Regions from separate parts of the Streptomyces sp. NPDC014676 genome, predicted to be linked through region 4. Evidence: riboswitches for the same ligand, from Rfam matches in the RefSeq annotation. Region 4 holds a riboswitch; each other region holds the start of a gene.

Evidence for each region. A riboswitch is a leader RNA that binds a small molecule or an ion and turns the genes downstream of it on or off. The one in region 4 is predicted to bind cobalamin.
Region 1: it holds a riboswitch for cobalamin, as region 4 does, so the genes downstream of both, ACF1DX_RS05200 (ribonucleoside-diphosphate reductase subunit alpha) here and ACF1DX_RS03455 (prenyltransferase/squalene oxidase repeat-containing protein) in region 4, are expected to answer to the same signal.
Region 2: it holds a riboswitch for cobalamin, as region 4 does, so the genes downstream of both, ACF1DX_RS09270 ((2Fe-2S) ferredoxin domain-containing protein) here and ACF1DX_RS03455 (prenyltransferase/squalene oxidase repeat-containing protein) in region 4, are expected to answer to the same signal.
Region 3: it holds a riboswitch for cobalamin, as region 4 does, so the genes downstream of both, ACF1DX_RS11025 (energy-coupling factor ABC transporter permease) here and ACF1DX_RS03455 (prenyltransferase/squalene oxidase repeat-containing protein) in region 4, are expected to answer to the same signal.

What each region holds. Positions count from the first base shown of each region.
Region 1 is NZ_JBIBZI010000002.1:173,876-181,407, forward strand. It holds gene nagB (glucosamine-6-phosphate deaminase) at 256-1,041, shown strand; gene ACF1DX_RS05180 (GntR family transcriptional regulator) at 1,199-1,963, shown strand; gene ACF1DX_RS05185 (DUF3311 domain-containing protein) at 2,170-2,436, shown strand; gene mctP (monocarboxylate uptake permease MctP) at 2,433-4,061, shown strand; gene ACF1DX_RS05195 (GNAT family N-acetyltransferase) at 4,139-4,645, shown strand; cobalamin riboswitch at 4,668-4,829, shown strand; gene ACF1DX_RS05200 (ribonucleoside-diphosphate reductase subunit alpha) at 4,952-7,312, shown strand; gene ACF1DX_RS05205 (ribonucleotide-diphosphate reductase subunit beta) at 7,312-7,532, shown strand, end outside.
Region 2 is NZ_JBIBZI010000003.1:115,227-122,758, forward strand. It holds gene ACF1DX_RS09250 (nuclear transport factor 2 family protein) at 1-170, opposite strand, end outside; gene ACF1DX_RS09255 (Rrf2 family transcriptional regulator) at 332-775, shown strand; gene ACF1DX_RS09260 (DUF4158 domain-containing protein) at 676-1,083, opposite strand; gene ACF1DX_RS09265 (hypothetical protein) at 1,018-1,491, shown strand; gene ACF1DX_RS09270 ((2Fe-2S) ferredoxin domain-containing protein) at 1,910-2,314, opposite strand; cobalamin riboswitch at 2,377-2,504, opposite strand; gene ACF1DX_RS09275 (ferric reductase-like transmembrane domain-containing protein) at 2,559-3,539, opposite strand; cobalamin riboswitch at 3,726-3,847, shown strand; gene ACF1DX_RS09280 (glycoside hydrolase family 27 protein) at 4,011-5,657, opposite strand; partial or broken gene ACF1DX_RS09285 (xylosidase) at 6,001-6,266, shown strand; gene ACF1DX_RS09290 (LacI family DNA-binding transcriptional regulator) at 6,520-7,532, opposite strand, start outside.
Region 3 is NZ_JBIBZI010000003.1:521,169-528,700, forward strand. It holds gene ACF1DX_RS11005 (ABC transporter ATP-binding protein) at 1-695, opposite strand, end outside; gene ACF1DX_RS11010 (ABC transporter permease) at 692-1,579, opposite strand; gene ACF1DX_RS11015 (ABC transporter permease) at 1,630-2,598, opposite strand; gene ACF1DX_RS11020 (ABC transporter substrate-binding protein) at 2,619-4,208, opposite strand; cobalamin riboswitch at 4,411-4,594, shown strand; gene ACF1DX_RS11025 (energy-coupling factor ABC transporter permease) at 4,624-5,343, shown strand; gene ACF1DX_RS11030 (energy-coupling factor ABC transporter substrate-binding protein) at 5,340-5,732, shown strand; gene cbiQ (cobalt ECF transporter T component CbiQ) at 5,739-6,488, shown strand; gene ACF1DX_RS11040 (energy-coupling factor ABC transporter ATP-binding protein) at 6,485-7,348, shown strand; gene ACF1DX_RS11045 (DNA repair ATPase) at 7,350-7,532, opposite strand, start outside.
Region 4 is NZ_JBIBZI010000001.1:747,439-754,970, forward strand. It holds gene ACF1DX_RS03440 (ABC transporter ATP-binding protein) at 1-1,048, opposite strand, end outside; gene ACF1DX_RS03445 (energy-coupling factor transporter transmembrane component T) at 1,045-2,238, opposite strand; gene ACF1DX_RS03450 (SCO2322 family protein) at 2,285-2,926, opposite strand; gene ACF1DX_RS03455 (prenyltransferase/squalene oxidase repeat-containing protein) at 2,923-4,134, opposite strand; cobalamin riboswitch at 4,247-4,384, opposite strand; gene ACF1DX_RS03460 (TetR family transcriptional regulator) at 4,480-5,175, opposite strand; gene ACF1DX_RS03465 (glycosyltransferase) at 5,382-6,917, shown strand; gene ACF1DX_RS03470 (class I SAM-dependent methyltransferase) at 6,911-7,532, shown strand, end outside.

The DNA.
Region 1 (7,532 bases), on a different contig from region 4:
CCACTGTCCCTGTAAATGCGTCGGACCGATTACGTCGGACGCCGTTCATCCCACCGGGGCCGCACGGGCGTCCGTCACGCAGCCTAACCCGTGGGGTTCCCGCGCGGGGCCGGTCGGACAGGGCAATTTCGGCGCGCGGCCGGCGTGCCCGCTCTGTTAGATTGAGATTGGTCTAAACCACATTGCACCACCCTACGGATCCGTGCTCGCGGATCCGGTCCCAGTCGGCTCCTCCTCAAGATCGGCAGGCCCACCGTGGAAGTTGTCATCGTTGCGGACGCCAAGGCGGGCGGCGAGCTCATCGCCGGGGCCATGGCACAGCTCCTGCGACGCAAGCCCGACGCCCTGCTGGGCGTGGCGACCGGTTCGACGCCGCTGCCCGTCTACCAGGCGCTGGCGGCCCAGGTGGAATCCGGCGCCGTGGACACCTCCCGGGCACGGATCGCCCAGCTCGACGAGTACGTGGGGCTGCCCGCCGACCACCCCGAGTCCTACCGCTCGGTGCTGCGGCGCGAGGTGCTGGAGCCGCTCGGGATCGGGATGGACGCCTTCATGGGCCCCGACGGCACCGCCGAGGACGTGCAGGGCGCGTGCGAGGCGTACGACAGGGAGCTGGCCGTGGCCGGCGGCGTGGACCTCCAGCTCCTCGGGATCGGCACGGACGGGCACATCGGGTTCAACGAGCCCTGCTCCTCGCTCGCCTCCCGCACCCGGATCAAGACGCTGACCGAGCAGACCCGGGTGGACAACGCCCGCTTCTTCGACGGCGACATCGACCAGGTCCCGCACCACGTCATCACCCAGGGCATCGGCACCATCCTGGAGGCCCGTCACCTGGTCCTGCTCGCCACCGGCGAGGGCAAGGCGGACGCGGTCGCCGCGACCGTCGAGGGGCCGGTGGCGGCGGTGTGTCCCGCGTCCGCGCTCCAGTTGCACCCGCACGCCACGGTGGTCGTCGACGAGGCCGCCGCCGCCAAGCTGAAGCTCGCCGACTACTTCCGGCACACCTACGCCAACAAGCCGGAGTGGCAGGGGATCTGACCGCCCCTCGTGGTCTGGACCAGCCCCCGCCCCAGGGGTATACAAAGGGGATCACGGAGCGGGCGGGGCACACCCCCGCCCCGAGCCGTGCCACGATGTCAGCCGCGGCCGATGGGGATGTCGGTCGTTTCGGCACCCGGAGCCGGGAAGGCAGAGCATGAGCACCGACGTCAGCAGTACGGAGAACGAGGGTGGGCCCACGGTCCGTACCGCGCGTGTGCCTAAGTACTACCGGCTGAAGAAGCACCTGCTCGACATGACCGAGACGGCGCCTCCCGGCACTCCGGTCCCGCCCGAGCGCACCCTGGCGGCGGAGTTCGACACCTCGCGCACCACCGTGCGCCAGGCGCTCTCGGAACTGGTCGTCGAGGGGCGCCTGGAACGCATCCAGGGCAAGGGGACCTTCGTCGCCAAGCCCAAGGTCTCCCAGGCGCTCCAGCTCACGTCGTACACCGAGGACATGCGTGCCCAGGGCCTGGAGCCCACCTCGCAACTGCTGGACCTCGGCTACATCACCGCCGACGACCGGCTCGCCGGGCTGCTCGACATCACGGCCGGCGGGCGGGTGCTGCGCATCGAGCGGCTGCGCATGGCCAACGGTGAGCCGATGGCCATCGAGACCACCCACCTGAGCGCCAAGCGCTTCCCCGCGCTGCGCCGCAGCCTGACGAAGTACACCTCCCTCTACACCGCCCTCGCCGAGGTGTACGACGTCCATCTCGCGGAGGCCGAGGAGACCATCGAGACCTCCCTGGCCACCCCGCGCGAGGCCGGCCTGCTCGGCACCGACGTCGGCCTGCCGATGCTGATGCTGTCCCGGCACTCACGGGACCGCGACGGACAGCCGGTGGAGTGGGTGCGGTCGGTGTACCGGGGCGACCGGTACAAGTTCGTCGCGCGCCTGAAGCGCCCCCAGGACTGAGCCCGGACCGTCCCCGCGGCCGTGCTTTCGGCGGGGCCGCAAAACCCGGCGAAGCGGGCGGTCGGCAGGGTTTTCGTTGCTGTTTCCTCTCGGTTGAGCGGCGCCTGGGTACCGCTATGCGGACGAGGGGTTACGACCGTGCTACGCCCTGACCTACATTTCCGCGCATCAACGCCGGTGATCAGTGAGGGGACGGGAACCGTCTGATGTCACAAGCCCCAGAAACCGCAGGAGGGCCGGTGGTGACGCCCGTGCGCGTCGTCATCGCCCTCTGTCTCGTCGCACCGTTCGTGGCCATGCTGTGGGTCGGGTCCTACGCGAAGACCGACCCGACGTTCATCGGCATCCCGTTCTTCTACTGGTACCAGATGCTGTGGGTGCTGGTCTCCACCGCCCTGACGATGATCGCGTACAAGCTCTGGCAGCGTGACCAGCGCGCCCGCTCGGCCGCGAAGGGCGGTGCGTCGCAGTGAACGACGGCGTGAACGGCGTGGCACTCGCCGTCTTCATCTTCTTCTTCCTGCTGGTCACGGCCATGGGGTTCATGGCCGCGCGCTGGCGCAAGGCCGAGAACGAGCACAGCCTCGACGAGTGGGGCCTGGGCGGCCGGTCGTTCGGTACCTGGGTCACCTGGTTCCTGCTCGGCGGCGACCTGTACACCGCGTACACGTTCGTGGCCGTACCGGCGGCGATCTACGCGGCGGGCGCGGCCGGCTTCTTCGCGGTGCCGTACACGATCCTGGTGTACCCGCTGATCTTCACCTTCCTGCCCCGGCTGTGGTCGGTGTCGCACAAGCACGGCTACGTCACGACGTCCGACTTCGTGCGCGGCCGGTTCGGCTCGAAGGGACTGTCGCTGGCCGTCGCGGTCACCGGCATCCTGGCCACGATGCCGTACATCGCGCTCCAGCTGGTCGGCATCCAGGCCGTGCTGGACGTGATGGGCGTCGGCGGCGGCGAGGACACCAACTGGTTCGTCAAGGACCTGCCGCTGCTGATCGCCTTCGGTGTGCTGGCGGCGTACACGTACTCGTCGGGTCTGCGGGCCCCCGCGCTGATCGCGTTCGTCAAGGACACGCTGATCTACATCGTGATCGCGGTGGCGATCATCTACATCCCGATCAAGCTGGGCGGCTTCGACGAGATCTTCGCCAAGGCGAGCGAGGCGTACAGCCAGACCAACCCGGCCACGGGCGCGCCGCGCGGTGCGCTGGTGCCGGGCGAGGCGGGCCAGTGGACGTACGCCACGCTGGCGCTCGGCTCGGCGCTCGCGCTGTTCATGTACCCGCACTCGATCACGGCGACGCTCTCCTCGCGCAGCCGTGAGGTGATCCGCCGCAACACCACGATCCTGCCGTTGTACTCCCTGATGCTGGGCCTGCTGGCGCTGCTCGGCTTCATGGCGATCGCGGCCGGGGTCAAGGTCGGCAACGGCCAGCTGGCGATCCCGCAGCTGTTCGAGAACATGTTCCCGGACTGGTTCGCGGGCGTGGCCTTCGCGGCCATCGGCATCGGCGCGCTGGTGCCGGCGGCGATCATGTCGATCGCGGCGGCGAACCTCTTCACCCGCAACATCTACAAGGACTTCATCAAGCCGGACGCGACGCCGAAGCAGGAGACCCAGGTCTCCAAGATCGTGTCCCTGCTGGTGAAGGTGGGCGCGCTGGTCTTCGTCCTGACCATGGACAAGACGGTCGCGATCAACTTCCAGCTCCTCGGCGGCATCTGGATCCTGCAGACCTTCCCGGCGCTGGTGGGCGGCCTGTTCACCCGCTGGTTCCACCGCTGGGCGCTGATCGGCGGCTGGGCGGTCGGCATGATCTACGGCACGGTCGCCGCGTACGGGGTGGCCTCGCCGACGCAGAAGCACTTCGGCGGGTCGTCGGAGGAGATCCCGGGCATCGGGGAGATCGGCTACATCGGCCTCACCGCGTTCGTGCTCAACGTCCTGGTCACGGTCGTCCTGACCTTCGTCATGAGGGCGCTCAAGGCGCCCGAGGGCATCGACGAGACCAGGCCGCAGGACTACACGGCGGACGCGGGCGACCCCGGTGTCCAGGTGGAGCTCCCGCCGGCCACGGCGGGCAGCGCGCACTGACCCCCGGTGAGCCGGGACGACGGGCCGTCGGAGAAATCCGGCGGCCCGTCGTCGTACCCGTCCGGCACACTCCCCTCATGGACATCGTCATCCGGCCGGTGGAGCCCGGCGAGCACGCGGAGCTCGGTGAGATCACCGCGCAGGCCTATCTGCTGGACGGACTGCTCGACTTCGGGGAGAGCGACACGTACCTCGGTGAGCTGCGGAACGTGGGGAAGCGGGCGGCCGCCGCCGAGGTGCTGGTCGCCGTGGCGGACGGGACGGTGCTGGGCGGGGTGACCTTCGTGCCGGGCCCCGGCCCGATGGCCGACATAGCGGGGCCGGGCGAGGCGGAGATCCGGATGCTCGCGGTCGCCCGCGCGGTCCGGGGCAGGGGCGCCGGGGAGGCCCTGGTGCGGGCCTGCGTGGACCGGGCGCGGGCCACCGGGGGCTGCGTACGGGTCGTGCTGTCGACCCAGCGCACCATGCACGCCGCCCACCGCATCTACGAACGGCTCGGTTTCACCCGCACCCCGGAGCGCGACTGGGGCCCCCTTGCGGAGCGTCCGGACCTCACTCTCCTCACCTACGAGTTGACGCTCTGACACCTCCGCGACACAACATATGGGGTTGCCGACGACACCCGGCACAAGATGTATGCTCATGCTCGCTGTCGTCGCAGGGGAATCCGGTGTGAATCCGGAACTGTCCCGCAACGGTGTACCCATGCCCGCGTACGCGTGTGCCTGGGCGTCAGTCCGAGGACCTGCCGACAGCGCACCCGGCCGTCCGGTCCGGGTGCGTGGACGTCCGGGCCTCGCGGAATGGGCCGGTGGACGCGACGCCGCGTGCGCTCGTGTACTGCCCCCTGCGCTCTTCGAGGCCCCGTGCCGAGCGAGGGAGAGCCCCACGTGACCATCGCGCCAGCCGATCCGGCCTCAGTGATCGACGTGCCCGAGGAGAGCGGCGGCCCCGGTGCCGCGCTGCTGCGGACCCTGACCGAGCTGACCGCCGACCTGCCCGACGCCGACCCCGGCCGGGTCGCCGCCGCCGCGCTGCGCGGCCGGTCCGCCTCCGCCGACGAGGCGGAGCTGCGGGAGCTGGCCACCGAGGCGGCGGCCGGGCTGATCTCCGAGGACCCGGCCTACTCCCGGCTCGCCGCCCGGCTGCTGACCATCGGCATCCGCGCCGAGGCCGCCTCGCAGGGCGTCACCTCGTTCACCGGGTCCGTCGCGACCGGGCACCGCGAGGGTCTGATCGCCGACCGGACCGCCGCGTTCGTCCGCCTGCACGCGGACCGCCTGGACGCGCTGATCGACCCCGGGGCCGACGACCGCTTCGGCTACTTCGGCCTGCGCACCCTGCACAGCCGCTACCTGCTGCGGCACCCGGTCACCCGCAAGGTCGTCGAGACGCCCCAGCACTTCCTGCTGCGGGTCGCCGCCGGACTCGCCGAGGACGACAGCGCCCGCTCCGTGGACGAGGTCGCCGCGCTGTACGGGCTGATGAGCCGCCTGGACTACCTGCCCTCCTCCCCCACCCTGTTCAACTCCGGCACGCGGCACCCGCAGATGTCGTCCTGCTACCTCCTCGACTCCCCCAAGGACGAGCTGGACTCGATCTACGACCGCTACCACCAGGTCGCCCGCCTCTCCAAGCACGCCGGCGGCATCGGCCTGTCGTACTCCCGTATCCGCGCCCGGGGTTCGCTGATCCGCGGCACCAACGGGCACTCCAACGGCATCGTCCCGTTCCTGAAGACGCTCGACGCCTCGGTCGCCGCCGTGAACCAGGGCGGCCGGCGCAAGGGCGCGGCAGCCGTCTACCTGGAGACCTGGCACTTGGACATCGAGGAGTTCCTGGAGCTGCGCGACAACACCGGCGAGGACGCCCGCCGCACCCACAACCTGAACCTCGCGCACTGGGTGCCGGACGAGTTCATGCGCCGGGTGAACGCCGACGCGCCCTGGTCGCTGTTCTCCCCCGCGGACGTGCCCGAACTGGTCGACCTGTGGGGCGAGGAGTTCGACGCGGCGTACCGGGCCGCCGAGGCGAAGGGCCTGGCGAGGAAGACCCTCCCGGCCCGCGAGCTGTACGGCCGCATGATGCGCACCCTCGCGCAGACCGGCAACGGCTGGATGACCTTCAAGGACGCCGCCAACCGCACGGCGAACCAGACCGCCGAGCCGGGCCACGTCATCCACTCCTCGAACCTCTGCACGGAGATCCTGGAGGTCACCGACGACGGGGAGACGGCGGTCTGCAACCTGGGATCGGTCAACCTCGGCGCCTTCGTGGACCGGGGGGACATCGACTGGGAGCGCCTCGACGAGACGGTGCGCACCGCCGTGACGTTCCTCGACCGGGTCGTCGACATCAACTTCTACCCGACCGAGCAGGCGGGCCGCTCCAACGCCAAGTGGCGTCCCGTCGGTCTCGGCGCCATGGGCCTGCAGGACGTCTTCTTCAAGCTGCGGCTGCCCTTCGACTCCCCCGAGGCGAAGGCGCTGTCCACGAGGATCGCCGAGCGGATCATGCTCGCCGCGTACGAGACCTCCGCCGACCTGGCCGAGCGGGACGGCCCGCTCCCGGCCTGGGAGAAGACCCGTACCGCCCGGGGCGTGCTGCACCCCGACCACTACGACACCGACCTGACCTGGCCGGAGCGCTGGGTGGCGCTGCGGACGCGGATCGCCTCCGTCGGGATGCGCAACTCGCTGCTCCTGGCGATCGCGCCCACCGCCACCATCGCGTCGATCGCGGGCGTGTACGAGTGCATCGAGCCGCAGGTGTCCAACCTGTTCAAGCGCGAGACGCTGTCCGGGGAGTTCCTCCAGGTCAACTCGTACCTGGTGGACGATCTGAAGCGGCTCGGCGTGTGGGACGCCCGCACCCGTGAGGCGCTGCGCGAGGCCAACGGCTCCGTGCAGGACTTCGCGTGGATCCCCGAGGACGTGCGGCGGCTGTACCGCACGGCGTGGGAGATCCCGCAGCGCGGTCTGATCGACATGGCCGCCGCCCGCACCCCGTTCCTGGACCAGGCGCAGTCGCTCAACCTGTTCCTGGAGACGCCCACCATCGGCAAGCTCTCCTCGATGTACGCGTACGCCTGGAAGCAGGGCCTGAAGACCACGTACTACCTGCGCTCGCGCCCGGCGACCCGGATCGCCCGCGCGGCGGCCCGCACCACCGTCCCCGTCCCGCAGGCGGCCGACCCCGAGGCCGTCGCCTGCTCCCTGGAAAACCCCGAGTCCTGCGAGGCCTGCCAGTAATGACCAGCACCACGAAGAACCTGCTCGACCCGGGCTTCGAGCTGACGCTCCGCCCCATGCGTTACCCGGACTTCTACGAGCGCTACCGGGACGCCATCAAGAACACCTGGCACGTGGAGGAGGTCGACCTCCACTCGGACGTCGCCGACCTGGCGAAGCTCAGCCCCGAGGAGCAGCACCTGATCGGCCGGCTGGTCGCGTTCTTCGCGACGGGCGACTC
Region 2 (7,532 bases), on a different contig from region 4:
GCGAGGCCCGCGATCACCTGAGGAATCTGCTCTCCGCGGAAACTCTGCGAGGTCGACATGTCGTTGAACGACCCGTCCTCGGTGAACAAGGCCAAGAAACCGTCACCGTCGAGAACGTCCCCTTCCGCGAGCCGGTAAGCCTCGCGAATGGTCTTTTCGTTACTTTCCATTCCTGTTCTCCTTTGAGTTCGCAACACGCTCACGGTCCGCGCTTGTCTTTGATCGACCCTTCCCGGCTGTCGTAACAATAGTTGTTACGGCGGATTGTCGCAACCTTCACTGTTGCGACTGCACTGTCGTAACATGGAGCGTTGCGACCGGAGGAGGGATCATGAGCGCCAACAGCAGGCTGACCATCGCCGCCCACGCGCTGGCCTGGATCGGTCTCTACCAGCGCCAGGGCCACGAGGTCGCCACCTCCGAGCAGATCGCGACCAGCGCGAACACCAACCCCGTGGTGATCAGACGACTGCTCGGCGAACTGCGCGGGGCCGGCCTCGTGGAGTCCCGGCGGGGCGCGGGCGCGGGCTGGTCGCTGGCACGCGAGCTGGAGTCGATCACCCTGCTCGACGTGTACGAGGCAGTGGAACCCGGCCCGCTGTTCGCGATGCACCGCACCACCCCGGACCAGGGATGCGTGGTGGGTCACGGCATCCAGCCGGCAATGCGGGGCATCTACCAGGACATCGAGGAGACCCTGAGACACGAACTGGCCCGCGTCACGCTCGAGACCGTACTCCGGGACGTACTCGCGGCACCTCGCCAGCCTCTCTGATCAGCTGGGCGACCCCGTGCGAACCGTGGGGTTCGGCGTGGGTTCTGCCCACCGGGGCGGAGTGACGTGAGCGTGTGCCGCCGCACGAACTCCACCACCTGCTCCGGCACGTCCTCCAGCGCCGAAAAACACCCCATGCGCTGATACGACTTCAGCATCAGCAACAAGGCCAGCAGATACTCATCCCCGTCCGTCGCCCCGGCCGCCCACTCCAGCTCGTCAGGAGTCGGCGAGAAGAACAGATGCAGCTCATGCGCGGTGATCAGCCGCTTGAACCGCGGATACGCGGTCCGCTCGATCGAGGTCACACCCCCCAGCGGACTGCCCCCGACGACCCGAACGACGGGGAGTCCGAAGTGCGTCGAACTCGGTTCCCCGTAGTAACGTCCCCCGCCCGGCTCGACCGCGGCTCCGCGCCATCCCGTCAGGCCGCCGATTCCGACGAGGGCGATCCGCTGGGTCAGTTCTTCGGCGGCTTCGGCGTACAGGTCGGCGAGGGCGTCGCAGCCCTGCCGGCGCAGCATGGATCCGGCGCGGTGGAGGCGGTAGGCGGGGCGGACGGGGAGGTACTTGTGGACGAAGGCGCTGGCGCCGCCGTTCTCGCCGGTGAACGCGTCGTGCGGGTCCTCGGCGCGGACGAAGGGCGACTTGAAGACGTCGACGAACGCATCCCCGAAGATGCCCGCTTCTTGCCCTCCTGGGCGCGGCGTTCGTAGTACGCCTGGGTGCGCGGGTCGGGGCGCGCCCGGTGAAGACGATGCGGTGCAGGGCGGCGTTGGCCCGCAGTCGCCGCCGCGGTTGAGCCGGCGCGTACTACTTCAGCCGAAGGAGTATTCGATGGGCCAACTCCACAAAGGGCCGCAAAGGACGCCTCGGTGTCCAGCCGCTCGGAATGTCGTCCGTCATGGCTGCGATCGCAAATGCAGCGTCCCCGAGGGCAGCGCTGGAAGACAAACCGCATGACGAGTCGAACGCGTATGCGGAACGGCCCCTCGCTGGCCTCGTCGTTCGGGCTGTCGTCGACGATCGCCGGGATCGGCGGCGTACGTCACCGGCCGGCCCGCGGTCACCGCGCTTCGAGCCGTTCGGCGGGCGGCGGCAGAGGCAGCGGCTTCGGCCTCTCCGTCCGTGCGGTCAGGAGGCCGGGCGCCGTCGTGGCGGCGTGATGGTGTACAGGTCGAGGATGTCCGGCCGGGGTGCGACGCCCGGCCCGCCGGCGCGTGCCCAGGCGGCGATGTCCTCGGTCGCGTCCGGGTCGTTGACCAGTCCGAGCCAGACGGGCCGGGCACCTGCGGCCCTGCCCTGCGCGGAGGGCTGGACGACGATGACGTTGGCGTGTTCGCAGACGTCGAGGCAGGCGGACACCCGCACCGGCACCTGAGCGCGCAGACGTGCCGTCTGGGCCGCGTGGTCGACTCCGGTCACTTTGGGGCTGCCGCAGCAGCAGTCGCGGCACACGACGACGCGGCACGGTACGGGGCCGGCCGCCGCCTCGGTCCTCGCGTCGTCCGTCGTCCGTCCGGTCGGCGTTGCGGGCATGCGGTGCCGTTCCTCTCTCCGGGGAGATCCGCCCCGGTGGTCCGTCGAGGAGGCGACCGCGTGAGTCTCCTGGCTCTCGGGGCGATGCTCGTCCCGGCCTTCCCACCCGCTGCCGGGCAGTGGCTCGTACGGGACTCGCTCGCCGATCACAGTGGCGGGACCGCGCCGGATTCGCACCGTCTTCCTCGTTCCGCCGTCGCCCTGTCGCCGGCCATCATCCCATCCCGGGACGCCGTGCCGGCCGTCAGTCCGTCTCCTGGGCGTGGGGGGCCGTCGCGGGCGGATGGGTCGGGCGGTCCCGTCCGCCGTCGCGGCCGGACACCACCACGACGACCAGCCCGACGACGACGGCCGCGACGGCGCCCCGTCCCGCCACCCGCACCCACCACCCCGGCCGGGCCGCGCCCCCGCCGGGGGAGCCCAGCCGTTCGGCCCGCCGGGCAGGTCTCAGCAGACGGAGCAACAGCAGTACGGCGACCGGGAGTTGCAGCAGCCACAGGACGGTGCGCGGCCACTCCCCGTACCAGACGCTGGTTCCGTACAGCAGCGTGTGCCACACGCTCAGCACGTACACGACGATCACGAAACGGTGCAGCCGCCGCCAGGTGTTCGTCCCGATGCGGTGCCGGACGTAGAACAGCAGCCCCAGCGGAATCGCCAGGTACAGGGCGCCCTGGCCGATCGGGATGGCGACCTGGCCGGTGCCGGAGTCGTACCAGCCCGGCACGAAGGTGTCCGCGAAGGCCACCCACAGCCGCTCGGCCCAGTCCACCTTCGTCTCGTAGCGCACGAGTTCCGCCGCGAACATCAGCGCGTGGGCGAACATCAGCGCCATGGTCGTCAGGCTCGTGGTGCGGTGCCAGCGCTCCAGTACCTGCCGGGAGACCGGCAACCGGGCGGGGCGCGGTCCCGACAGCAGCAGACCGAGCATGACCGTGCCCCACGCCCACAGCAGCCCCGACCAGCCGAACGCCTGGCTGAGCAGGTACATCCAGTAGGTGCCGGGATCGTCCATGAACGGCATGACCGCGACGGTGTCCGAAGCACCCGACTCCATGCGCGCCCACAGGAACGCGAACACGAGCACCGTGACCACCACCGCCGCGCCGGCGTCGGGCAGGGCGGACCGCAGGTCGCCGCGCAGCGCGACGCGGTCACCGGAAGGCCGTCGCCGTCCGGGCGGGGCCGCTGCCCCGTCTTCGTCCGGCCTCACGTCCGACGTCATCAGGGGCCTCCCGGGCACGGGCACCGCGGCAGCGGTGCGCATGTGGCGTGAGACAACAAGTCTGGCCGAGGGGGTGGTGATGCCCGAGGCGGTATCCGGCCAGACTGGCCGTGCACGCCGTCGAGCGTGCCTCCAACGCGTTGCGTGCGGCCGGGTCCGCACGACCTTCTGCCGTCGGCTCGGGAGACAGGAAGCCGGTGCGCATCCGGCACGGTCCCGCCACTGTGACCGGGGAGCGCCTCTCCGACATACCACTGCGCTGTGCGCGGGAAGGCGTGGGGAACGTCGATCCGGGAGTCAGGACACTGGTCCGTCGTGGGCCCGTCCCACGGAGCGCGGACTCCAGGAGGCTTCACGCGTCCCAGCTGTTTCCCCCAGAGCCGGGGGCGGCCGGGCCGGCGGATGCGGCAGCCGTGCGGAAGGCCGCGGCCGGGGTGTTGTCGCTCCGGCCATGCCCCGGTGCCGTGTCACTCACGCGCGGGTCCACTTCTGGTTGGCCTGGCCGTTGCAGGTCCACAGCACCAGCGGGGTCCCGTTGGCGGTGCCGGCCCCGTTGGCGTCGAGGCACAGTCCGGAGCGGACGTTGCGGATCGAGCCGTCGGAGCCGACGGTCCACTTCTGGTTGTCCTGGCCGTTGCAGGGCCAGGTGATGACACGGGTGCCGTTGGTGGTGCCCTGGTTGTAGGCGTCCAGGCACTTGTCGCCGTAGACGCGGATCTCGCCGCCCGCCCATGTGGTCCACAGCTGGTTGGCGGCGGTGTGGCAGTCCCACAGCAGAGTCGCGGCGCCGGCGGTCGTGGAGGCGTTGTCCACGTCCACGCAGCGGCCGGAGGCGTTGCCCCGCAGGCGTGAGGTGGTGGCGGCCGTCGGGCTGCCGCCGCTCACCCGGTACGCGACGACGCCGTGCGCGGGGACGCTCGCCGAGATCTGCCCGGACGTGCTCGACGTGCCGCCGTTCCACAGGTCGGTGAGGGTGAACGGTCCTCCGCCCAGGCCGATCTGGGCGGCCGTCGTGGTGACCGTCGCCGCGCTCTGGCCCCGGTTGAACAGCCCCACCGCGACCGAACCGTCCGCCAGGGGCTTGGCGAACACCTCGATGTCACCGTCGTCGCGCACCCTGCGTCCGCCCGCGCCCCGGGAGTCCTGGTTCACCGCCAGCAGGCGCGGGTTGCGCAGGATCGCGCTGACGTCGGCGGACATCGTGCGGATGTCGTTGCCGGCCATCAGCGGGGCACTCATCAGCGCCCACAGGGCGAAGTGGGAGCGGGACTCGGTCAGCGACAGGCCGGGGCGGCCGACGACCAGCATGTCGGGGTCGTTCCAGTGTCCCGGGCCGGACTGTGCGGCCAGCGGCGCGTTGACGTCCAGGACGTTGCCGACGCCCATCGGGTAGCTGTTGGTGTTGCCGTTCTGCCAGATGTCGAGCAGGTCCTCGGTCGTCCGCCACAGGTCGGCGACCTCGCCCCAGTCGTACGTGGACCCCGTGATGGCGTGGAAGCTGTTGGGGTTGATGCTGTAGACGATCGGCCTACCGGTGGCGCGCAGGGCATCACGCATCAGCGTGAACCGCGCGACCTGCTCGTCACGCGTGCCGCTCGAGGAACACCAGTCGTACTTGAGGTAGTCGACCCCCCACGTGGCGAACGTGGCGGCGTCCTGGACCTCGTGGCCCCTGCTGCCCGTGGCGCCCGGGTAAGTGCCCACGGTCTGCGCGCAGGTGCGCTCGCCCGGCACCTGGTAGATGCCGAACTTCAGGCCCTTGCCGTGGATGTAGTCCCCGAGGGCCTTCATCCCGCTCGGGAACTTCGCCGGGTTGGCCCGCAGGTTGCCCTGCGCGTCACGCTGCGGGTCGAACCAGCAGTCGTCGACCACCACGTACCGGTAGCCGGCGTCCCGCATGCCCGAGGACACCATCGCGTCGGCGGCCTGGCGGACCTGGGCCTCGGTGATCCCGCACCCGAAGCTGTTCCAGCTGTTCCACCCCAGTGGTGGGGTGAGCGCCGGACTGCCCGGCGCGGCCGTGGCGGTGGACTGCGCCGAGGCCGTCACGGACGCGGTCACCGTCAGCGCGGCGGCCGCGAGGAAGCGGAACAGTCGTCCGCCTGATCGTCTGGGCACCGGGACTCCTTCGGCAGGGAAGAGGGGGAGAGGAGAAGGTTCGAAATTTCGATTGCCGTTCGGAAACGTCAGGTGTTCCACGGATACTAGAGAGGCGACCGGCCGTGTCAACACCTCCTCGAGGAGCAGGATGTGTCGCGTGATCAGCAAGGGAGCAGGGACGAGGCATACCGACTCCACATCAGCCGCTTCGAACATTTCGAAGCGGCGCACGACTCGCGCGAGAAGGGTTGACGGGTACGTCGACCTCCTGTCATCCAGAATGCTCGACACGTCGCACCATGTTCGATATTCCGAATGCGGCGGAGTCGCTCCGATCGATGAACCCGAGGTGAGTACCTCCATAAATCTGTCATGGCCCCATCAATTTTTCACCCGTCGCCGCACGCTCGCGGCCGCCACCGCGGCCTGGCCGTCGGCGCCCTCCTCCCTCCTGGGCCCGCCCTCGCGACCGCGGCGCAGTACACGAACCCGGTGATCTGGCAGGATTTCGCGGGCATCGACATCATTCGCGTCGGCGACACCTCCTACGCCTCGGCCTCGACCATGCACTACTCGCCGGGCGCGCCCGTTCTGCGGTCGTACGACCTGGTGAACGGGGAGCCCGCTGAAACAGCTCGGTCTTCGCCGGGCATCCGTCCTGAGCGTGCCGGCCACGACCGTCCCGATGAACCCGGCACCGCGACCGGCATCGGCGGAAGAAGGGGCAGGCCGCAACCAGCACCCGAGCCATCGGACCGGACGGCAGTCGCTGCTTCCGCCGCTGGACCCCGACCACCCCGGCCGGCTCCTTGGACGCCCCGCGCCGCGTCCGGGAGCAACCCGTTCGGACCGGGGCCCGCCCCTCCCGGACAGTGAGGAGTCAGGCGCTGGCCCGGACGGCCAAGCGGGTGGGGAGGACCAACGGGGTGGGGTCCTGCCCGTTGACGAGCGCGACGAGCATGCGCGCCATCTCCCGTCCGAGAGCCTCTATGGGCTGATGGACGGTGGTGAGCGGCGGATCGGCGATCTGGGCGGCCGTCAGGTCGTCGAAGCCGACCACGGCGACGTCGGCGGGGACCCGTCGGCCGGCCTCCCGCACGGTGCGCAGCGCTCCCGCCGCCATGTTGTCGTTGGCGGCGAACACTCCGTCCACGCCGGGGTGTTCCGCCAGCAGCGCGGCCATGGCGGCGGCTCCGCTGCGCTCGGTGAAGTCCCCCTCCAGCGGCGGGAACGGATCGAGACCGGCGCCCAGCATGGCGTCCCGGTAGCCGCGGTACCGGGCGCGCCCGGCCTCGGTGTCCAGACGCCCGCAGATCACGGCCACGCGCCTCCGGCCGAGTGAGACCAGATGCTCGGTCGCCTCGCGCGCTCCGCCGACGTTGTCCACGTCCACGTACCACCGGGGAGCCGGACCGACCGGGCGCCCGCCGAACACGACGGGCATCTGCGCCTCGTCGGCCATCCGGGTCAGCGGATCGCCCTCGCGCAGCGCCATCAGCATCACACCGTCCGCGCCCCTGGACCGCAGGAGCTCCTCGACCCGCTTGCGGCCCCGGTCGGAAGCGGCCAGGCACAGCATCAGATGCAGATCCGCCTCGTCCAGGGCGGCCGACGCCCCCACGATCACCCGGGCGAAGAACGGATCGGCGAAGATCGACGGATCCTCTCCCGAGACGACCAGGGCGGCCGCTCCCGTCTGACGGGTGGCCAGCGCGCGGGCGGTCGGATTGGGTACGTAACCGAGTTGCCGCACGGCCCGTTCGACAGCCTCGCGCTTGGCGCGGCTGACGTGCGGGGCGTTGTTGAGGGCGCGGGAGGCCACGGAGCGGGAAACGCCGGCGCGTTCGGCCACCTCGTCGAGCGTCGGACGCCGACGCGGCGCTGCTTCTGCCA
Region 3 (7,532 bases), on a different contig from region 4:
TCGTCGACGGTGCGGTCCACCAGGTCGCGGTCCAGGCCTGTGGTGGGTTCGTCGGCCAGCAGGAGGGGTGCCTCGCCCACCAGGGCGAGGGCGGTGGCGGCGCGCTGGGCCAGGCCGCCGGAGAGTTCGTGGGGATGGCGGTCGAGGTGGTCCGGCGGGAATCCGGCGCGTCCGGCGGCCTGTTCGGCCGCCGTGCGCAGGGCCGCGCGGCCCCGGACGCCGGTGAGCTGGGCGACCGTCTCCTCCAGTTGGGAGCGGATGGTGCGTACGGGGGTGAGGTGGGCGGCCGGGCTCTGCGGGATGAGGCCGATGCGGCGGCCCCGCACGGTGCGGGCGAGGGTGCGTTCGCCGGCGGTCAGCAGGTCCAGGTCGCCGAGGTGGGCGTGGCCCGCGGTCCGGGCGTTGGCGGGGAGCAGGCCGAGGAGGGCGGAGGCGAGGACGGACTTGCCGCAGCCGCTCTCGCCGATCAGGGCGAGGCATTCGCCGGGTGCCACGTCGAAGTGGGCGTCGGTGACGGCGGCGACGCGGCGTCCGCCCGGCAGCAGGAAGCGTACGGACAGGCCGCGCACCGACAGCACGGCAGGTCGCTCGGCCGTCGCGGCGCCGGTGGACGGCGAAGGGAGGCTCTCGGCCGTCGCCGCATGCGGGATCGCCGCATGCTCCGCCGACGGCACGGCAGGTCGCTCGGTCGTCACAGTGTCAGCTCCGATCGGCGGCGGGGGTTGATCCGCTCCCGCCAGACACCGGCGAGACCGGCGACGGCGAGGGTGGGGATGATCAGGAACAGGCCGGGGAAGAGGGTCGGCCACCACTGTCCGGCGAGCAGGGAGCCGCGGGCGCCCTGGATGAGGGTGCCGAGGCTGGCGGTGTGGGCGGGCAGGCCGAGGCCGAGGAAGGACAGGGCCGACTCGTGCCACATGGCGTGCGGCACCATGAGGACGGCGGCGAGGCCGGCCTGGGGCAGCACGCCGGGCAGCAGGTGCCGGACGACGACCCGCCACCGGGAGGCGCCGCCGGAGACGGCCGCGTCGATGTAGGGGCGGGAGCGCAGCGAGAGGACCTCGGCGCGGACGATCCGGGCGGTGGACAGCCAGTGGGTGAGGCCGACGGAGATCACCACCGGCCAGACGCCCGGCCGGAACATGGCGACGATGAAGACGCCGAGCAGCAGGTGCGGTACGGAGGAGAAGGTGTCGACCAGGCGCATGACCGCGCGGTCGGCCCAGCCGCCGAGCGCGCCGGCGGTGGCGCCGACGGCGGTGCCGATCACGGTGGCGGCGAGCGCGGCCACCACGCCCACCAGCAACGACACCCTGAGCCCGTAGACACAGCGCAGCAGCAGGTCGCGGCCCACGTCGTCGGTGCCGAAGGGGTGGGACCAGGACGGCGGCAGGAGTTTGGCGGCGAGGTCGACCACCTGCTGGTCGAGCCGGACCAGCGGGGGGACGAGGAGCACCGCGAGGACGGTCACGGCGACGAGTCCGGCGGAGACGTACAGCCGCAGGGTGTGGGTGGAGCGGCGGGCGGTGCCGTGTGCGCGCCACACCGGTTTGGTCACGGTGGTGGTGTCAGCAGCCATGGGAGTTGCCTCCGTGGGAGTCACGTCCATGGGGGTCGCGTCCATGGGGGTCACATCTCATTCAGCTTCACCCTCGGGTCGATCAGTCCGTAGAGCAGGTCGGCGAGGAGGTTTCCGGCGAGGACGGCGGCGGTGGCGAGGGTGGTCAGCGCGGCAAGGAGCGGGAAGTCCACGGAGGTGGCCGCCTCGACGGTGGCCGCGGCGATGCCCGGCCAGCTGAACACGGTCTCCACCAGCAGGGCGCCGGTGATGAGTTCGGGGACGCGGGAGCCGATCAGGGTGAGCACGGGCAGCAGTCCGGAGCGCAGGGCGTGGCCGAGCAGGACGGTGCGTTCGCTCAGGCCGCGGGCGCGGGCGCCGCGCACGGGGTCCTCGGCGAGGGCGTCGCCGACGCCCTGACGGACGTAGAGGGTGAACCAGGGCAGCTGGGAGACGGCGAGGACGCCGGCGGGCAGGATCAGGTGGCTCGTGACCTGACCGAAGGTGACCTGGTCGCTGCCGGTGTCGGTGAGGCCGCCGGCCGGGAGGACGTCCAGCTTCAGGGCGAACAGCCAGACGGCGAGCAGGGCGGTCCAGAAGACCGGGGCGGCCTCCAGGGCGTACGCGAGGGAGGTGACCGCACGGTCGAGGAGCGAGCCGGGGCGGCGGGCGGCGAGGACGCCGAGCACGGTGCCGAGCAGGACGGCGACGGCGAACGCGACGGCGCACAGCAGGGCCGACCAGACCAGGCGTTCACCGATGACCTCGGCGACGGGCTGGCGCATCACGGTGGACCGGCCGAGGTCGCCGCCGACCGCGGAGGTCAGCCAGTCCCACCAGCGGGCGGTGAACGGCCGGTCCACGCCGAGGTTCTCCCGCAGCCGGTCCAGGGTCTCCTGGTCGGCACCGAGCGCGGCGGTGCCGGCGTACGCCTTGACGGGGTCGAAGGGGGAGGCGGCGGCGACGGCGAACACGCCGAAGGTGACGACCAGCAGCACCGGCACGGCGAACAGGGCCCGCCGTGCCGTGAGCCGGGCCATCTCTCCCCAGGGGAGTGCGGTCATGCGGCGGGCTGCCAGTCCTCGACGTTCCACCAGGGGCCGCTGGCGAAGCCGTGCTCGTGGGGTTCGGTCTGGGTGGTGAGGTCCTTCCAGCGGTCGGCGAGGACGTACATGTGGTCGATGTGGGTGAGGAAGGTGTAGCCGGGGTTCTTCACCAGTTCGCGCTGGAGGGTGTCGTAGGCGGCCTCGCGGTCCTTCGGGTCCTGGCCGCGGCGGCCGGTGTCGAGGGCCTCGTCGACGGCCGGGTTGTCGTACAGGGCCATGTTGTTGAAGCCGTCGCCGGCGAGGGAGGAGTGCAGGAGCGTGTAGAGGCCGAAGTCGGGGTCGCCGGTGCTGCCGAAGCCGGCGAGGACGGCGTCGTGCTTCATCCGGGGTTCGATGACCTCCCAGGTGGCGCTCTCCACCTTGACGTCGATGCCGGCCTTCTTGGCGTCGGAGGCGTAGGCGAGGGCGTGGTCCTGGCGGACCTTGTCGCCGGAGGGGTAGGAGAGGGTGAAGCGGGCGGGGCGGCCGTCCTTGGCGCGGATGCCGTCCTTTCCGGTCTTCCAGCCGGCCTCGTCGAGGATGCTCTTGGCCTTGCCGAGGTCCTGGGGGCGTTCGACGTCCTCGGCGAACCAGGGGTCGTCGACGGGCAGCGGACCGTAGGCGGGGCGGCCGGCGCCGTCGAGGATCTTGTCGACCATGGTCTCGCGGTCCACGGCGAGGTCCAGGGCGCGGCGGATCGCGGTGTCGCCGGCGACGGGGTTGCCGGTGGGGAGGGTGACGGCGCGGAAGTCGTACGACGTCGCCCGGTACGTCTTCCTGCCGTCGTCGTCCTTGAAGGTGGCGGCGAGGTTGGGCGGCAGGGCCGCGCCGTCGAGGTCGCCGGAGCGCAGCCGGGTGGCGCGGACGTCGTCGTCGGCGATGATCGCCATGGTGAGCTTTTTCACCTTCGGGGCGCCGCCCCAGTAGTCCGGATTGGCCTTGAAGGTGAGTTTCTCGCCCTTGCTCCAGCCGGTGAGGACGTACGGTCCGGTGCCGACCGGCTTGGTGTTGAACGGGCCGGTGTTGGGATCCTGTCCGCCCGCGACGTGCTCGGGGACGACGGGCAGTACGGTGCGGGCGGCGAAGGCCGCGTAGGGGTAGGCGAGGGTGAAGACGACCTTGTCGTCGCCCTCGGCCCGGACGTCCTTGACGGCGTCCAGTTCGCTCTTGGCGGTGTTGTTGGTCTTCTCGTCCAGCACGGTGTCGTACGTGAAGACCACGTCGTCGGCGGTCAGCGGCTCGCCGTCGCTGAACTTCACGCCGTCGCGCAGGGTGTAGGTGTAGGTGCGGCCGCCGTCGGTGACCTCGGGGAGCGCCTTGGCCAGGGCCGGCTTCAGCCTCATGTCGGCGTCGCGGGCGAGGAGTCCGTCGAAGATCTTGGAGTTGCCGTCCTTGCCGTAGCCGAGCAGCGGGCTGAGGGTGTCCGGTTCGGACGGGACCCCGATCACGACGGATTCGGCGGACGCCCCGCCGTCCGCGCCGCCGTCGCCCGGCGCCGAGCAGGCGGCGACCGCACCGGCCATCGCGACCGCGGCGGCGGCGCCCCGTATTCGTCGGGTCGTCATCGAACCTCACACTCCTGTTGCCTGAAAACCGTTGTTGCATATTAATTGCAGCAAGGTACTGCCCAGGACGACGGCCCCCCACTCCCCCGCCCCGACGGACGGCGCCGCTCGTGTCAAGTGCGCAGGTGTGCGCCGGGGTGCGAGCCGCCGGGCGCCGTCCGCGCGCCCCTGGTGGCCGCTTGTCACCGGACCGGAACGGGCACTACTGTCACCACGCCTTGGTGACGGGAAATCGGTGCGATACCGGTGCGGCCCTCGCCACTGTGATCGGGAAGTCCGGCTCCAGTCCTCACGGACAGCCACTGGGTTCTTCGGGACCCGGGAAGGCGGAGCACGGGCGGTGGTACCCGTCAGCCAGGAGACCGGCCAAGGCACGTCAACCATCCACGAGGTGCTGGAGAGGGTCTGCTGAGCCATGCACATAGCCGAGGGGTTTCTGCCACCGGTGCACGCGGTCGCCTGGGGCGTCGCGTCGGCGCCGTTCGTCGTCCATGGAGCCCGGTCGCTCATCCGTGAGGTACGGGAACATCCCGAGAGCACGCTGCTGCTCGGCGCGTCGGGAGCGTTCACGTTCGTCCTGTCCGCGCTGAAACTGCCTTCCGTCACCGGAAGTTGCTCCCACCCCACCGGCACGGGGCTCGGCGCGATCCTGTTCCGGCCGCCGGTCATGGCGGTGCTGGGCACCATCACCCTGCTGTTCCAGGCGCTGCTGCTGGCCCACGGCGGACTGACCACGCTGGGCGCCAACGTCTTCTCGATGGCCGTCGTCGGCCCCTGGGCCGGATACGGGATCTACCGGCTGCTGCGCCGGTACGACGTGCCGCTGATGGTCGCGGTGTTCCTCGGCGCGTTCGTCGCCGACCTGTCGACGTACTGCGTGACGAGCGTGCAGCTCGCGCTCGCCTTCCCCGACCCGGGGAGCGGATTCTGGGGCGCGCTGGGCAAGTTCGGCTCCATCTTCGCCGTGACGCAGATCCCGCTCGCGGTGAGCGAGGGGCTGCTGACCGTGCTGGTGATGCGCATGCTGGTGCAGTCGAGCAAGGGGGAGCTGACGCGGCTCGGGGTGCTGGTGGCGTCGGTGGCCGGGCGGAAGACGGCGAAGCCGTCCGACTCGGCGGAGGCGGTGGCCCGATGAGCCGCAACGCGAGGATCAACACGCTGCTGCTGGTGCTGGTGGCCGCGCTCGCCGTGATCCCGCTGGTGTTCGGGCTCGGCGACCACAAGGAGGAGCCGTTCACGGGCGCGGACGCCGAGGCCGAGACGGCGATCACCGAGATCGACCCGGACTACGAGCCGTGGTTCTCGCCGCTGTACGAACCGCCGTCCGGGGAGATCGAGTCGGCGCTGTTCGCCCTCCAGGCGGCGATCGGCGCGGGCGTCCTCGCGTACTACTTCGGGGTGCGGCGCGGGCGGCGGCAGGGGGAGGCGCGGGCGCTGGAGCGGCTGCGGGCGGAGGCGGGCACGGACACCGAGGCCGACACGGACGCCGGTGCCGGGGCCGTCTCCGAACGACGACGGGTCTGACGGCACGTGCTGCCGATCGACGCGGCGGCGCACAGCAGCCGCTGGCGCCGCCGTCATCCCGTGGACAAGGCCGTACTGGGGCTGGGGCTCACCCTGCTCGCCGTCTCGCTGCCGCCGTGGCCGGGCGCGGCCCTGGTGCTGGTGACGGCGCTCGTGGTGCTGCTCGGCCCGGCGGGGGTGCCGGGCCGGCGGCTGTGGCGGGCGTACCGGGTGCCGCTGGGCTTCTGCGTCACCGGGGCGCTGCCCCTGCTGGTACGGGTGGGCGGGCCGGGCGGGTTCGTGTCCTGGGCCGAGGACGGGCCGCTGCGCGCCGGGGAGTTGCTGCTGCGCACGTCGGCGGCCTCGCTGGGCGTGCTGCTGTTCGCCTTCACCACGCCCATGTCGGACCTGCTGCCGCGTCTGGTGCGGGCCGGGGTACCGGCCCCGCTCGTGGACGTGGCGCTGGTGACGTACCGGATGAGCTTCCTGCTGCTGGACTCGGTGCGCCGTGTCAGCCAGGCGCAGGCGGCCCGGCTGGGGCACACCACCCGGGCGGCGACGTGGCGTTCGCTGGGCGGGCTGGGCGCGACCGCGTTCGTCCGGTCCTTCGACCGGGCGGCGCGGCTGCAGACGGGGCTCGCCGGACGCGGTTACGACGGCACCCTGCGCGTGCTGGTGCCCGAGGCCCGCGTCTCCGTCCGGTTCACGGTCGCGAGCGTGGCGCTCCTCGCGGCGCTGGCCGCCCTCACCCTCGTACTGGAAAGGCGACTGCCGTGAGTGAGTCCGTACTGCTGGCCCTGCGGGGCGCGTCGTTCGCGTACGAGGACGGCCCGCCCGTGCTCGACGGCCTGGACTTCGAGGTGCACGAGGGGCGTGCGCTGGCGCTGCTGGGGCGCAACGGCAGCGGCAAGACGACGCTGATGCGGCTGCTGAGCGGTGGACTTCGGCCCGAGGAGGGCGAGTTGACCGTCGAGGGCCGGCCGGTGCGCTACGACCGCAAAGGCCTGACGGCGCTGCGCACCACCGTGCAACTGGTGGTGCAGGACCCCGACGACCAGTTGTTCGCGGCGTCGGTCGGCCAGGACGTGTCGTTCGGGCCGCTCAACCTCGGCCTGCCCGGCACGGAGGTGCGCGCCCGGGTGGCGGAGTCGCTCGCCGCGCTGGACATCACCGCCCTCGCCGACCGTCCCACGCACCTGCTGTCCTACGGGCAGCGCAAGCGGACGGCGATCGCGGGCGCGGTCGCCATGCGGCCCCGCGTCCTGATCCTCGACGAACCGACGGCGGGCCTCGACCCGGACGGCCAGGAACGCCTGCTGGCCACCCTCGACGGCCTGCGCGAGAACGGCACGACGGTCGTCATGGCCACCCACGACGTGGACCTCGCCCTGCGCTGGGCCGACGATGCGGCCCTGCTCACCCCGTCCGGCGCGCACACCGGTCCGGCGGCCGACATGCTGGCCCGCACGGACCTCCTCGCGGCGGCGGGACTGCGGCTGCCGTGGGGAGTGGCGGTCGGGCGGCTGCTGCGGGCGCGGGGACTGGTGACCGGCTCGGCCGCCGGCCCCCGTTCCCCGGAGGAACTGGCGGCCCTGGTGGCCGCGTCCGCCGGCGAAGGTGACGCGCACGCTCCGTGAGTCACCGGGGCGCGGGTGGCCCGTCGGTGCCCTGCGGAAGCCGGCGCGGGCCCGCCGCCCGGGTGATGGCCGACTCGACGGCGGCGATCCGGTCACCGAGGAGGGCGAGGGCGGCGACCGCGCGGGACAGGGCGTCCTCGTCCGGGCCGCCCAGGCTCAGGGTGCGGACGTGGGCGGCCTTCAC
Region 4 (7,532 bases):
CGCTGAGCAGCGTCGACTTCCCGGCGCCGTTGCGGCCCATGAGGGCGATCGTCTCGCCGGGGGCGACGGTCAGGTCGACCCCGCGCAGAGCCTGGACACGGTCGCGGCGGACCGCGAGGGAGCGGACCTCGGCCACGGGGGCGGGGCCCGGGGTGCCGGGCTTCCTGCGCGGGAACAGGCGCCTGGGGGCGGGTGTGGGCTTCGGCGCGGGTTCCTGGGCGGGCGGTCGCCTGTCGGCGAGGCGGTCGCGCAACGGGCCCGCCCTGCGCCGGGCGTCGCGGACCGTCAGGGGGAGGGGGGACCAGCCGGCGAGGCGGCCCAGGCCGACCACCGGGGGGTGGACGGGGGAGACCGCCATCACCTCCGGCGGGGTGCCGAGCCACGGCCGCTCGCCGGGGCCCGGCAGCAGGGCCACCTGGTCGGCGTACTGGATGACGCGTTCCAGGCGGTGCTCGGCCATGAGGACGGTGGTGCCGAGGTCGTGGACCAGGCGCTGGAGGACCGCGAGGACCTCCTCGGCCGCGGCCGGGTCGAGTGCGGAGGTCGGCTCGTCGAGGACCAGGACCCGGGGGTGCGGGGTGAGGACCGAGCCGATCGCCACGCGCTGCCGCTGGCCGCCGGAGAGGGTGGCGATGGGGCGGTCGCGGAGGCCGGCGAGACCGAGGAGGTCCAGGGTCTCCTCCACCCTGCGGCGCATCACGGCCGGAGGGAGGCCCAGCGACTCCATGCCGTAGGCGAGTTCGTCCTCCACCGTGTCCGTCACGAAGTGGGAGAGCGGGTCCTGGCCCACCGTCCCCACGACGTCGGCGAGTTCGCGCGGCTTGTGGGTACGGGTGTCACGGCCGGCGACCGTGACCCTGCCGTGCAGGGTGCCGCCGGTGAAGTGCGGGACCAGGCCGCTCACCGCGCCAAGCACCGTCGACTTGCCGGCGCCGGACGGGCCGACGAGGAGGACCAGTTCGCCCTCGGGGACCTCGAAGTCGACGCCGTGGACGGCGGGTTCGGCCGCTCCGTCGTACGTCACCGACACGTTCTCGAAGCGGATCACGTCGTCGGCTCCTTGCGGGTGTCCGTGGCCGCCTCGGGGGCGGGGGTGATGAAGGCGGGGAGCAGGCCGATCAGGACGGCCGCCGCCGGCCACAGGGGCAGCGTGGGCGCGACGAGCGGGACCACGCCGGGGTGCAGGGCCGCCGGGTCGCGGGAGGCGGCGAGGGCCAGGAGGGCCGCTACGGCGACTCCGGACGCCGTGACCAGCCAGGCCCTGGTACCCCAGGGGTCCGGGCGGTAGCGGGTGCGCAGGGTGCGCCGGCCGCCGAGCCACAGGCCCGCGAGGGCGGCGGCGACACCGGCGAGGAGGACGGGCAGGCCGTAGGTGCCGCCCTCGGCGGTGAGCAGCCCGTACGTTCCGGCGCAGACGCCGAGCAGACCGCCGAGGGTGAGGGCGGCGGTGGTACGGCGGACGGCGGGAGGTACCCGGGCGGTACGGCCGTATCCGCGGGCGTCCATCGCGGCGGCGAGGGCGACCGAACGCTCCAACGCGCCCTCCAGGACCGGTAGTCCGACCTGGAGCAGGCCGCGGATGCCGTTGTCGGGCCGGCCCCGCAGCCGGCGGGCGGCGCGCAGCCGCCGGACGTCGGCGATGAGGTGGGGCGCGAAGGTGAGGGCGACGACGACGGCCACGCCGAGTTCGTACAGGGCGCCGGGGAGGGACTTGAGGAGGCGGGAGGGGTTGGCGAGGGCGTTCGCGGCGCCCACGCAGATGAGGAGGGTGGCCAGGCGGAGGGCGTCGTACAGGGCGAAGGTGAGGGCTTCGGCGGTGACCTTGCCGCCGAGACGGATGCCCTGGGCCCAGTGGGGGAGGGGGACTTCGGGGAGGTGGACGAGTGTGTGGGTGCCGGGGATGGGGGAGCCGAGGATCATGGCGAAGGCGAGGCGGATGAGGACGACGGCGAGGGCGAGTTTGAGGAAGGCGCCGTAGGAGCGGGACCAGGGGGTGTGGGGGCGGCGGGTCGCCACGACGTAGGCGGAGACGGTGATGAGGAGGGTGAGGAGGAGGGGGTTGGTGGTACGGGTGGCGGCGGTGCCGAGAGAGAGGGACCAGAGCCACCAGGCGCCGGGGTGGAGTCGGGGGCGGTGTTGGTGGGGGGCGGGGGTGGGTTCTGCTTGCCCGCGCTTGCGGGGTGCAGCTGCGCCCACCCTCCCCCACTCCCGGCTTCGCTCGAGCGGGGGGACCCCCATCGCTCCAGCGGCACGACTGCCCGCAGCTGCGTACGACTGCCCGCAGTTACGACGCACGGCGGCGGGCCTGCCAGATGGCCGCTGCTCCGAGGAGGGCCACCACGGCGATTCCGGCCATCAGGCCGATCGACGGGCCGCCCGAGTCGTCCGGCTCGGGCTTCTCCTCGGCGGGAGCGGGGGTCTTCTCCGCCGAGACCTGTTCTCCGCAGCCCTTCTCCGGGTAGCCCGCTATCGCGCACAGCAGTGCGTTGGTGTCGTAGCGGAGGGGTTCGGCCACCGAGGCCAGGGCCTCGGCCGTGGTGGCGTCCTCGGGGACCTGGGCGCAGGCCGTGCGGCCGGCCGGCGGGGTCTCGCCGGACGGGGCGTCGGCGGGGGTGCCGAAGTCGATGACCAGGGCCACGCGTTTCCTGCCGTCGGCCGCCGGGGTCTTCGCGCAGATGGTGTCGAAGCCGGCGGTGCCGCGCGGCTTCGTCGCGTCGGCGGAGTCCTCGCTGACGGAGAAGCGGAAGCCGTGGACGTCGCCGTCGGAGGGACGGGCGAGGGACGGGCCCTGGGTGGCGTACGTCCATGCCGTGCCGTCCTGCTCCCAGAACGACCAGTAGCGGTAGCCGGCGGCCCCCGCCTGGCCCGCTCCCGCCAGCAGGGGCAGGAGCGCGGCCAGGAACAGGACGGTGGCCCGGCGGATCACGGCTGCCGCTTCCTGCGGCCGCTGATCAGGAAGCCGATGCCGATGCCGGCGACCAGGCAGACGCCGACGAACCACCAGACACCGAGGCCGGAGTCGGACTCCTCCTTCTCCTTCTTCTCGTCCGCCTTGGCCTTCAGGGTCTTCTCGGCGGCCGGGCCCGTCGCGCCCAGCCGCTTCACCAGGTCCGTGCCGCCGAAGTCGCGCGGGTCGGCGCCGGTCGCGTGGGCGGCGAAGATGAGCTGGGCGTAGGCGGCGGGGCCGCTCTGGGCCGCCCAGCCGGCGGCGTTCTTCTCCAGCCAGGTCAGGGACTTCGCGGCCTGCTCGCCGGCACCCTGCGCGGCGAGCGCGACCACGGCGTCGGCGGTGTTGCCGTAGTCGGGCTGGTCCTCGGCACCGGCGAGGGCGGAGGTGAGGTGGCCGTTCTCGGCGAGGGCGTCGGTGAGGTAGGCGGCACCGTTGGCGGCGGCCTGCTCCGGGTCGCCGGCCTTCTCGCACGCCGCTTCCCCGGAACCGCCCTTGCCGGGCCCGGCGGCCAGGCCCGCGCCGAGCGAGCCGATGACCCCCGCCGCCGTCGCGTCCGCGTTGGCGACCAGCTCACCCTTCTTGTCCGGCTGGAAGGCGAAGGCACCCGCGCCGTCGCCCTCGCAGGGCAGCGCCAGCGTCAGCAGGGCGTCGTAGGGGGACTTGCCGTCCTTCTTCACCTCGGCCGGCTTCTCACCGGCGGCCGCGAGCGCGCCGACGACGACGGAGGTGGAGTTGGTGTCGCTGGCGCCGCCCGCCGTGTAGCCCCAGCCGCCGTCCTTGTTCTGTACGGACTTCAGCCAGCCGACGGCCTTCTCGGTGACGTCGTCGTGGCCGCCGAGCGCGGCGAGGGCCTGGACGGCGGCGGCGGTCTGGTTGGTGTCGACCATCGTCTTCGCGTCGCACGCCGTGGCGGTGTCGGCGCGGTACGGGGCGAAGGAGCCGTCGGCGCACTGCTGGCCGGTGAGCCAGTCGACGGCCGCCTTCGGCGGCTCGACGCCCACCGTGTGCTGGGCGAGCAGGGCGAGCGACTGGCGCCAGACGCCGTCGTACTGCGGGTCGCCGTCGCCGTACAGGGCGGAGGGGAGCGCCTGGGACGGAGACGGGGTGGTGTCGGCGGCGGCCGGGGTGGCGGCGCCGATCACGGCGACGGCGGCCAGGACCGCTGCGCTGCGGCGAACATTCATGATCGGCGGGTGCCTTCTTCCCTGCGGGGAGCCGGGCAGCGCGGGACACCCCGGCGGCTCGGCTCCGTATACCTCGACGGTGCCGGTGCGCCGGCGGGTCCGCCGGGCACGTGAGCCGGTCATGAACCGTGCGGGGAAGTCCGGCTCACCGCCTCGGGGCGGCTTACGGTTGCGGGTCAGCGCCGGAATTGCACCGGCTTCCCCCCGTACGGTGTGATGACGACGCCGACACTCTACCCGCCCGTAGGGAAGGGGCCAGGGGTGGCTTCGGTGAGCGGGGTCACGTCAACCGTGGGACGCACACCGCACCCGCACCCCCGCGGGAAGGGGAGTGGCCACGACGGCTCAGCGGGCGTCCGCCGCCTCCGGGGCCGTCAGGTCCATCAGGTGGCACACCGTCTCTATGTCTGTCTTGACCTGGGAGATGGAGGCGCGGCCCGAGAGCCAGGTGATCAGGGCCGAGTGCCAGGTGTGCTCGATGACCCGGACGGCCGAGAGCTGCTCGGGCGTGGGATCGGTGAGCTCCATGGCGTCCAGGATGATCATCGTGGTCTGCCGGGAGACCTGGTCGACCTCCGGACTCACACTGCGGTCCGCGAACGTCAGGGCGCGCACCATCGCGTCGGCCAGGTGCGGCTCCCGCTGGAGCGCACGGAAGGCCCGCATCAGGGTCTCCGCGACCCGCTCGGCCGGGGTCTCGCCGGCCGGCGGCTTCTTCCGCAGCGTGCCGTGCAGGGTCTCCAGCTGGTCCTGCATGGTGGCGACCAGGAGGTGGATCTTGGACGGGAAGTAGCGGTACAGCGTCCCGAGCGCCACCTGGGAGGACTCCGCGACCTCACGCATCTGCACCGCGTCGAATCCGCCCCGGCCGGCCAGTTGCGCGCACGCCCGCAGGATGCGGCGCCGACGCGCCTCCTGGCGCTCGGTGAGCGGTGAGGCCGGGGCGGGCCGTGCGGTGCCGGCTTCCGTCGCCGCCGCCTTGCCCGCCTTGTCCGCCGTGGCTGCCCTGGCCGCCTTGTCCCTGTTGGCTTCCGTAGGCATGGGTCCCGTCCGTGACAGTCGGTGAGGGTGGATGATCAGACAGCATGGCATGCCGTCCGTCGTGGCGTGAATCACCTGATCCACCGCTCCCGGTGCCCCTACCTGCCGGTAGATTCAGATCCTCCGAACGATCAACTCTGAAACTTGTTCTAGATCAGCGTCCCGTCGTAATCTCGCGGGACAGTGCAGGGAGAAGGGGGCCCAGAGTGACCGCTGAGGCCAGTCAGGCCGGGTCCTCGCGGGGGCCCGCATCCGACGGCTTGCGACCGCTCCGCATCGCACTCCTCACCTACAAGGGGAACCCGTTCTGCGGCGGGCAGGGCGTCTACGTACGCCACCTCTCCCGCGAACTCGCCCGCCTCGGGCACCGCGTCGAGGTCATCGGCGCCCAGCCGTACCCGGTCCTCGACGAGATCCACGACGAGGCCTGCGACGGACCCGTCCTCACCGAACTGCCCAGCCTCGACCTCTACCGCCAGCCGGACCCCTTCCGCACCCCGAAGCGCGACGAGTACCGGGACTGGATCGACGCGCTCGAGGTCGGCACGATGTGGACCGGCGGCTTCCCCGAGCCGCTGACGTTCTCCCTGCGCGCCCGCCGCCATCTGCGCGCCCGGCGCGGCGACTTCGACGTCGTCCACGACAACCAGACCCTCGGCTACGGCCTGCTCGGCGACCTCGGCGCCCCCCTGGTGACCACCATCCACCACCCCATCACCGTCGACCGGCGCCTCGAGCTGGACGCCGCCGAGAACTGGCAGCGGCGCTACTCGGTGCGCCGCTGGTACGCCTTCACGCGCATGCAGAAGAGGGTGGCGCGCCGCCTGCCGTCCGTGCTCACCGTCTCCGGAAGCTCCCGCCAGGAGATCGTCGACGATCTCGGTGTACGGCGGGACAGGGTCCACGTCGTCCACATCGGCGCCGACACCGACCTGTTCGCGCCCGATCCGTCGGTGCCGGTCGTACCGGGCCGGATCGTGACCACCTCCAGCGCGGACGTGCCGCTGAAGGGGCTGGTCTTCCTCGTCGAGGCGCTGGCGAAGGTGCGGGCCGAGCAGCCCGACGCCCACCTCGTCGTGGTCGGCAAGCGGCCCGTGGAGGGGCCCGTCGCGCAGGCGATGGAGCGGTACGGCCTCGAAGGCGCCGTCGAGTTCGTCAAGGGCATCTCGGACGCCGAACTCGTCGACCTGGTGCGGTCGGCGCAGGTCGCGTGCGTGCCGTCGCTGTACGAGGGGTTCTCGCTGCCGGCCGCCGAGGCCATGGCCACGGGCACCCCGCTGGTCGCCACCACCGGCGGGGCGATTCCCGAGGTGGCCGGCCGTGACGGGGAGACGTGTCTCGCCGTACCGCCCGGCGACGCGGGGGCGCTGGCCGCCGCGCTGACCCGGCTGCTCGGCGACCCGGAACTGCGCGCCCGGCTCGGGGCGGCCGGACGGGAGCGGGTGTTGCGGCACTTCACCTGGGCGCGTGCGGCCCAGGGCACGGTGGCCCGCTACCGCGAGGCGATGGCGGGTGCGGGCCGGGACACGGGCGCCGCCCGCCCCGGTACCCGGACCGCCGACCGCTCCGGTGCCCGGACCGCGGACCGTGCCGCGACCGGGGCCGTCGACCGCCCCGAGCCCGCGGCCCCCGACGCCCCGGTCGCCGGGGACGCCGCTCCCGACACCCCCGCGGACACGGCCGCCGCCGTGTCCGTGCCCGCAGCCGACACCTCCGACCGCGAAAGCAGGGCCACGTGCTGACCGTCGACTTCTCCCGGTTCCCGCTCGCCCCGGGCGACCGCGTCCTGGACCTCGGATGCGGGGCCGGCCGGCACGCCTTCGAGTGCTACCGGCGCGGCGCCCAGGTCGTGGCGCTGGACCAGAACGGCGAGGAGATCCGCGAGGTCGCCAAGTGGTTCGCGGCGATGAAGGAGGCCGGGGAGGCACCCGCCGGGGCCACCGCCACCGCCATGGAGGGCGACGCCCTCGCCCTGCCCTTCCCCGACGAGTCCTTCGACGTCGTCATCATCTCCGAGGTGATGGAGCACATCCCCGACGACAAGGGCGTCCTCGCCGAGATGGTGCGCGTGCTCAGGCCCGGCGGCCGGATCGCCATCACCGTGCCGCGCTACGGCCCGGAGAAGGTGTGCTGGACGCTGTCCGACGCCTACCACGAGGTCGAGGGCGGCCACATCCGCATCTACAAGGCGGACGAACTGCTCGCGAAGATCCGCGGGGCGGGCCTGCGCCCGTACGGCACCCATCACGCGCACGCGCTGCACTCGCCGTACTGGTGGCTGAAGTGCGCGTTCGGCGTGGACAACGACAAGGCCCTGCCGGTACGGGCGTACCACAAGCTGCTGGTCTGGGACATCA